One region of the Acidovorax sp. JHL-3 genome, then DNA from elsewhere that is predicted to be linked to it. Evidence: riboswitches for the same ligand, from Rfam matches in the RefSeq annotation. Region 1 holds a riboswitch; the other holds the start of a gene.
What was found. Region 1 has a riboswitch for S-adenosylhomocysteine ahead of ahcY (adenosylhomocysteinase). Riboswitches for the same ligand answer to the same signal wherever they lie in the genome.

Region 1 (4,207 bases):
TTGACCAGCATAAGCAGGCTGCCGCCCGGCGCCAGCAGCGGCACCAGCGCGGGCAACACCAGCGTGAGCGAGATGAACGAAAGATCGCCCGTCACCACATCAAACACCGGCGTGATGTCCACATTGGCACACTCGGCGCGGCGGCGGCGCTCAATGGGCAGCGTGCCCTGCTCGCGGGCCTTGGCACGGGCCGCACGCTCGGACTTGAAAGTCTCGATGTCCTTGTCCTTGGCATCGTTGCTGTCGTCGTATTCCTCGTCCACCTGCCCGCCATTGCGCATCCAGCTGTAGGGCGCCTCGGGCTGGGTCTCGTTGTCCTCTTCGGCCTCGATGACTTCGGACAGCGCCAGATCGCAGGCTTGCTGCAAGGCCGGCGCCGTCAGCGAGCGCGCATTCACACCCTCCACACAAACCACGCGCAGATCGCTGCGCAGCCGGTCGTGCAGCTGGCCGTGACCCACATCCACGCCGATCACCTGCGCCGCGCCGTGCTGCAGCAGGCAGTCGGTGAACCCGCCCGTGCTCTGCCCCACATCAAGGCAGCGCAGCCCCGTCACCGCCAGGCCGGTGGCCCGCAGCGCCCCTTCGAGCTTGAGCCCTCCGCGCGAGATGTATTTGGCCTCGGCATCGTCGAGCAGCCGCACCTCGGCCACGGACGGTATGTCGTCACCATTCTTGGCAACCTTCTGCCACGGGGCCAGCGGGGACAGGCGCCACTCCACGCCCGCAGCAATCAGCCGCTGCGCCTGCGAGCGCGTGGTCGCATGGCCAAAATCCACCAGAAAAACATCTGCACGCATGCGCCCATCCTTTTTGAATCAAAAGAGCCTCTGGCGCCCGTATATAAAGCGCAGTTAGCTATTATTTCAGGAGCAAATCAATCGCTCCTGCATTGCGCATGAAACGGCCATGCCCCAAAAGCCAGCGCCACCGCGAAGCCGGTTTTGCCGGGCAGCTTGTGGCGCCGCCCCCGGGGCTGAGGCCTGAGGCTCCAGGCCTGCCTGCGCAGGCCTGGTCAAAACCGAAGAGGCCGCGCCCGTGGCGCGTGCCACCGAGGCGCGCAGCACCTCAGGGAGAATCAATACCGGTAGGTATCGGGCTTGTAAGGGCCTTGCTTGGGCACGCCAATGTAGGCCGCCTGCTCGTCGCTCAGCTCGGTCAGCATGGCGCCCACCTTCTTCAGGTGCAGGCGCGCCACCTTCTCGTCCAGGTGCTTGGGCAGCACATAGACCTTGCCGTTTTCGTAGTAGTCGCTGTGGGTGAACAGCTCGATCTGGGCAATGGTCTGGTTGGCGAAGCTCGACGACATCACAAAGCTCGGGTGGCCCGTGCCGCAGCCCAGGTTCACCAGGCGGCCCTTGGCCAGCAGGATGATGCGCTTGCCATCGGCAAAGATCACATGGTCCACCTGGGGCTTGATCTCTTCCCACTGGCAGTGCTCTTCGAGCTTGGCGACCTGGATTTCGTTGTCGAAGTGACCAATGTTGCAGACGATGGCCTGGTCCTTCATGGCCTGCATGTGCTCGAACGTGATCACGTCGCGGTTACCGGTGGTGGTCACAAAGATGTCGGCCTTGTCAGCGGCGTATTCCATGGTCACAACCTTGTAGCCCTCCATCGCTGCCTGCAGTGCGTTGATGGGGTCGATCTCGGTCACCCACACCTGGGCGCTCAGGGCGCGCAGGGCCTGGGCACTGCCCTTGCCCACGTCACCATAGCCCGCCACCACGGCCACCTTGCCGGCGATCATCACGTCGGTGGCGCGCTTGATGCCGTCCACCAGCGACTCGCGGCAGCCATACAGGTTGTCGAACTTGCTCTTGGTCACCGAGTCGTTCACGTTGATCGCGCGGAACATCAGGCTGCCCTTGGCGGACATTTCCTTCAAGCGGTGCACGCCGGTGGTGGTTTCTTCGGTCACACCGATGATCTGGGCGCTCTTGCGGCTGTACCAGGTCGGGTCCACGGCCAGCTTGGCCTTGATGGAGGCGAACAGGCAGGTTTCTTCTTCGCTGGTGGGATTGGCGATGAGCGAGGCGTCCTTTTCGGCGCGCTTGCCCAGGTGCATCAGCAGCGTGGCATCGCCGCCGTCGTCCAGAATCAGGTTGGGGCCTTCGCCTTCGCTGCCGGCGGGGCCAAAGTCGAAAATGCGGTGCGTGTAATCCCAGTATTCGGCCAGGGTTTCGCCCTTGATCGCGAACACCGGCGTGCCCGCGGCGGCAATGGCGGCGGCGGCGTGGTCCTGCGTGGAGAAGATGTTGCACGATGCCCAGCGCACTTCGGCTCCCAGGGCCTGCAGCGTCTCGATCAGCACGGCCGTCTGGATGGTCATGTGCAGCGAGCCGGTAATGCGGGCGCCTTTCAGCGCCTGCTTGGCAGCGAACTCCTCGCGGATGGCCATCAGGCCGGGCATTTCGGTTTCGGCGATGCGAATTTCTTTGCGGCCCCATTCGGCCAGGCCGATGTCGGCAATGATGCAGTCGGTGTTGACGGGGGCGTTGACGCGTGCGTTCATGGTGTGCTCCAAAGCATGTTTGAAAAGCCACTTGACGCGGGGAGACAAAAAAAGCTCACCACACGATAAGTGGATGAGCGTCGTTGCTGGATGACTCCGAGCCTCACGCCCCGCCAGTAGCTGGGGGCGCTGCAACGCTCCTCGGATACCGGCGATTATAAAAGCAGTTGCGTGGGGCCCGCGCTTGGCCACACACATGCCCGGTAAAATCGCGGGTTCGGCCGCCCTGCCCCCGCTGTTCAGGTGCTGGCCCACCGTTTGCCCCAGCAGGGATTTGCCGCCCTGCCCACCTTCTGGAACCCCCGTGTCCTACGCCTCTGAAACCCGGCGCCGCCGTACCTTTGCCATCATTTCCCACCCCGACGCGGGCAAGACCACGCTGACCGAAAAGCTGCTGCTGTTCTCGGGCGCGATCCAGATCGCCGGCGCCGTCAAGGGCCGCAAGGCCAGCCGCCATGCCACCAGCGACTGGATGGAAATCGAAAAGCAGCGCGGCATCTCTGTGGCATCCAGCGTGATGCAGATGCTGTACCGCGACCATGTCATCAACCTGCTGGACACCCCCGGCCACAAGGACTTCAGCGAGGACACCTACCGCGTGCTCACCGCCGTGGATTCGGCCCTGATGGTGATCGACGCGGCCAACGGCGTGGAAGCGCAGACGCGCCGCCTGATCGAAGTGTGCCGCCAGCGCGACACGCCCATCATCACCTTCGTCAACAAGATGGACCGCGAGGTGCGCGACCCGCTGGACATCCTGGACGAAGTGGAGCGCGAACTGGGCATGCCCTGCTGCCCCATCACCTGGCCCGTGGGCCAGGGCAAGAGCTTTGGCGGCATCATCAATCTGCGCACGCAGACCATGACGGTGTTCACCCCCGGCAGTGACCGCGGCCCCAAAGACTTTGAAGTGGTGCCGCTGGCCGAGGCCGACCGGCTGCGCGCGCGCTTTGGCCAGTCGTTTGACGATGCGCTGGAGAGCATGGAACTGGCGGTGGGTGCCTCGGCGGCATGGAACCACGCAGACTTCCTGGCCGGCAAGCTCACACCCGTGTTCTTCGGCTCGGGCGTGAACAACTTCGGGGTCATGGAAGTGCTCGATGCCGTGGTCGACATGTCGCCCCCGCCCGGCCCGCGCACCAGCACCTTGCAGGTCAACAAGCAGGCCGTGGTCAAAACCATTCAGCCCGAAGACGAGGGCTTTGCCGGCGTGGTGTTCAAGGTGCAGGCCAATATGGACGCCAACCACCGCGACCGCATCGCCTTTGTGCGCGTGGCCTCGGGCAGATACACACCGGGCATGAAGCTCAAGGTGCAGCGCACTGGCAAAGAGCTGCGCCCCACCAGCGTGGTCACCTTCATGAGCCAGCGCCGCGAGGCGGTAGAAGAAGCCTACGCGGGCGACATCATCGGTTTCACCACGCACGGCGGCGTGCAGCTGGGCGACACCATCACCGACGGCGCCAACCTGCAGTTCACCGGCCTGCCCTTCTTCGCGCCCGAGCTGTTCATGACCGTCATTTTGAAGAACCCGCTGCGCACCAAGCAGCTGCAGCAGGGCCTGGCGCAGCTGGGCGAGGAAGGCGCGATTCAGGTTTTCCGGCCCGACGTGGGCGGCCCCATGCTGCTGGGCGCCGTGGGCCAGCTGCAGTTTGAAGTGGTGCAGCACCGCCTGAAGGCCGAATACGACGC
Region 2 (4,207 bases), 470 kb from region 1:
AACATGCCGGCGTAGTCGGCGATGCCACTGCTTTTGGGAGCCACAAAATCGGCCAGGCAGCGGCTGGGACGCGTCACGCCGTCGATCACATGCTTTTCGGTCTGCTGGCGCAGGCCATGCCAGGTCATGGCGACTTCGGTGCGGGTGTCGTCGGTGTAGAACTCGATGTCGTCGTCGTTCACGCTGTTGGCGGGCAGCAGCGCCATCACCCCGCTGGCGGTGAGCCAGCGGCCTTCGATGATTTTCTTGAGCATGGCCTGGCCGTCGGCAAACACGCGCGAGGCCTCCACGCCCACCACCTCGTCGGTCAGGATGGCGGGGTACGGGCCGGCCAGGTCCCAGGTCTGGAAGAACGGGCCCCAGTCGATGTATCTGGCCAGTTCGGTCAGGTCGAAGTTCTTGAACACGCGGCGCCCCAGGGCGCGCGGCACGGCGGGCTGGTAGGCCGACCAGTTCACGGGCGTCTTGTTGGCGCGCGCCTTGGCCAGTGGCCACAGGGGCGTGGCCTTTTTGTTGGCGTGCTGGGTGCGCACCTTGTCGTAGTCGGCGTTGATCTCTGCCACATAACTTTCGACGCTGTCGCCCAGCAGGCTTTGCGCCACGCTCACGCTGCGCGAGGCATCGGGCACATAGACCACGGGGCCTTCGTAGTGCGGCGCAATCTTGACGGCCGTGTGCACGCGCGAGCAGGTGGCGCCGCCAATCAGCAGCGGAATCTTCTTGATGCGAAAGTGCTCGTCTTTCTGCATCTCGCCGGCCACATACTGCATCTCTTCAAGGCTGGGCGTGATGAGGCCCGAGAGCCCCACGATGTCGGCGCCCTCGACCTTGGCGCGCGCCAGAATCTCGTGGCAGGGCACCATCACGCCCATGTTCACCACCTCGAAGTTGTTGCACTGCAAGACCACGGTGACGATGTTCTTGCCGATGTCGTGCACATCGCCCTTCACCGTGGCGATGATGATCTTGCCCTTGGTCTTGACGTCGCCCCCAGCGGCTTCGAGCTGGCGCTTTTCTTCCTCGATGTAGGGCAGCAGGTGCGCCACGGCCAGCTTCATCACGCGGGCGCTTTTCACCACCTGGGGCAAGAACATCTTGCCGGCGCCAAACAGGTCGCCCACCACATTCATGCCGTCCATGAGCGGGCCTTCAATCACATGCAGCGGGCGCCCACCCTTGGCCAGGATGGCGCGGTAGGCCTCTTCGGTGTCTTCGGTGATGAAGTCGGTGATGCCGTGCACCAGCGCGTGCGACAGGCGCTCGCCCACGGTCCTGGGGTGCTCGGGTGTGCCGCGCCATTCGAGTCGCTTGCTTTCGTCCTTGGCACCGCTCTTGGCGGTTTCGGCAATCTCGACCAGGCGCTCACCGGCGTCGGGGCGGCGGTTGAGCACCACGTCTTCCACGCGCTCGCGCAGCACGGGTTCCAGGTCGTCGTACACGCCCACCATGCCCGCGTTGACGATGCCCATGTCCATGCCCGCCTGGATGGCGTGGTACAGGAACACGGTGTGGATGGCTTCGCGCACCGGGTCGTTGCCGCGAAAGGAAAAGCTCACGTTGCTCACGCCGCCCGAGACCTTGGCGCCCGGCAGGTTCTGCTTGATCCAGCGCGTGGCGTTGATGAAATCGACCGCGTAGTTGTTGTGCTCTTCAATGCCGGTGGCCACGGCGAAGATGTTGGGGTCGAAGATGATGTCTTCGGGCGGGAAACCCACCTCGTCGACCAGGATGCGGTAGGCGCGCTCGCAGATTTCGATCTTGCGCTCGTAGGTGTCGGCCTGGCCTTTTTCGTCAAACGCCATCACCACGGCAGCGGCGCCATAGCGGCGCACCAGGCGCGCCTCGTGCCGGAACTTTTCCTCGCCCTCTTTCATGGAAATCGAGTTGACGATGCCCTTGCCCTGGATGCAGCGCAGCCCGGCCTCGATCACCTCCCACTTGGAGCTGTCCACCATGATGGGCACGCGGGCGATGTCGGGCTCGGAGGCGATCAGCTGCAGAAAGCGCACCATGGCGGCCTTGCTGTCGAGCATGGCCTCGTCCATGTTGATGTCGATGACCTGCGCGCCGTTTTCGACCTGCTGGCGCGCCACGGCCAGGGCCTCTTCGTACTGGCCATTGAGGATCATGCGGGCAAACGCCTTGGAGCCGGTGACGTTGGTGCGCTCGCCAATGTTGACGAACAAGGCGCCCTCGCCAATGGACACCGGCTCCAGGCCGGACAGCTTCATGGGGGGCAACGAAATAGCAGACATAGGGCTCACCTGTGCAGAAACAGCGGAATAACAGGTGAGCGTCGTTGCGAAGAAAAGGCCCCAAGCCTGACGGTGCCACCGTTCATCCGGTGGGCCGCTGCAACGCTCCTTGGGAGCCGGCAATTTTACGTGCAGCCCGGCCGCTCGTGCAGGGGGCCGCCGCGAGGGCGTTTCGCGCGACGGCCAGCCCGGGCGGGCCATCGCACCGAATTTAGATTAAAACCGGCTGAAAGCCTTTTGCAGAAAGCGCCAGCAGCTATGCTAAAGATAGCGACCGATTCCGACACCGGAGCAGGGGGTTTACGCGGCGCCCTGTGCCGAAGCAGGCAGCCCAAACACGCGGTCAAACGCCCAGTTGAAGACAAAGGTGTAGCAAAGAAAGAAGACGATGAGCGCAAGGTCCATCACAAAGGCCTCCCACAGGCTCACCTTGAACCACCAGGCAAACAGCGGCACCAGCGTGAAGACCAGCCCGCCCTCGAACCCGATGGCGTGCGCCACCCGGCGCGCCACGCTGCGCCCGCGCACTGTCTGGCGCGACTCCCAGCGCTCAAAGGCCCAGTTGAACACTACGTTCCACAGCACGGCAATGGCCGACGCGGCCACTGCCACCACACTGGAGTGCCCTGCGCCCTGCCCGGAGAGCTGCGCCAGCCCCGCCGTGGCCACCGCGATGGCGATCAGTTCATACAAGGTGACATAAAGCACGCGGCGCCACGGGCCCTGCAGCCCTCGGGCAGGGGTCTGGGGGGCGGCGGGAGAAGTCTGGGTGAAAGGCATGGGGCGACTTTATGTGTGTATTGCTGATATATAAAGTCAGCTTATTTCAGTTTTTTTGATAATTGCGGCCATGGCTTTTTCTTCTGACAGCGTGCAGGTGTTTTTGGCGGTGCTGGACCGGGGTTCGTTTTCGGCGGCCGCGCGCGCGCTTTCGCGGGTGCCGTCGGCCGTGAGCATGACCATTGCGCACCTGGAGGCCGAGCTCAATGTGCAGCTTTTCGACCGCAGCGGGCGCGAGCCCCGCCCCACCGCCGCCGCCCGCGCGCTGGAGCCCCAGGCTCGGCTGCTGGCCGGGCAGCTGCAGCAGCTCAACGCCCAGGCGCTGGCCCTCACCCAAGGGTTGGAAGAGCGGCTGACGCTGGCCATTGCCCCCGAGCTGCTGGCCGCCCGCTGGACGGGGCCGCTGGCTGCGTTGGCATCGGAATACCCGCTGCTGCAGGCAGAGGTGCTGGCCGCGCCGCAGGTGGATGCGCTGGCGCTGCTGCACAGCGGGCGGGCGCAGCTGGCGCTGGTGTTCGAGCGCCCCAGCATCGACGGGCGCGAGGGTTTTCAGGAGGTGGGCAGCGAAACCCTGGTGGCCGTGATGGCCAGCCAGCACCCGGTGCTGGCCGCCGCGCGCGCTGCCGCAGCCGCCCGGGGCGAGGCACCCGAGCAGGCCCAATTGCGCGAGGAACACCTCACCACCACGCGCCAGATCGTGGTGGCCAGCCGCGACCTGGCGCAGACCGACCCCCGCTTTGTGTTTGCCCGCCACCACTGGCGCACCGACAACCACCTGGCCGCGCTGGGCCTGATCGAAGCCGGGCTGGGCTGGGGCTGGCAGCCGCGTGCGCTGGTGCAACCGCGCATCGCCGCCGGGTCGCTGGTGGAGATGCCGTTTGAAAACCTCAGCAACGGCGTGGCGCTGTGGGTCGACGTGGTGTGGTCCAAAGAGCGCCCGCTGGGCCTGGGCGCAAGGCGCTTCGTGCAGCTGATTGCGCAGCAGGGTGCATCGGGTGATGCAGCATGAATATTGATGAAAAATGGCTCTTCTAGCGAATGCTAGTGATGAGTCTTTAACCGCCCCGCTGCGCCCCCATCTCCAAAGCATGACGCTCGTGCGTCAGCCTCAGGAGAAGGCCATGCGACAGCAACAGATGACGCGTTTGATCCACAGCCTGCCCCAGCTGACG

Region 2: it holds a riboswitch for S-adenosylhomocysteine, as region 1 does, so the genes downstream of both, metH (methionine synthase) here and ahcY (adenosylhomocysteinase) in region 1, are expected to answer to the same signal.

Annotation. Positions count from the first base shown of each region.
Region 1 covers NZ_JAFU01000001.1:1,411,940-1,416,146, reverse strand. The annotation lists gene K226_RS0106620 (TlyA family RNA methyltransferase) at 1-800, opposite strand, end outside; gene ahcY (adenosylhomocysteinase) at 1,079-2,515, opposite strand; S-adenosyl-L-homocysteine riboswitch at 2,584-2,664, opposite strand; gene K226_RS0106610 (peptide chain release factor 3) at 2,820-4,207, shown strand, end outside.
Region 2 covers NZ_JAFU01000001.1:943,409-947,615, reverse strand. The annotation lists gene metH (methionine synthase) at 1-2,255, opposite strand, end outside; S-adenosyl-L-homocysteine riboswitch at 2,285-2,372, opposite strand; gene K226_RS0104310 (PACE efflux transporter) at 2,556-3,035, opposite strand; gene K226_RS0104305 (LysR family transcriptional regulator) at 3,106-4,044, shown strand; gene K226_RS0104300 (IS1595 family transposase) at 4,157-4,207, shown strand, end outside.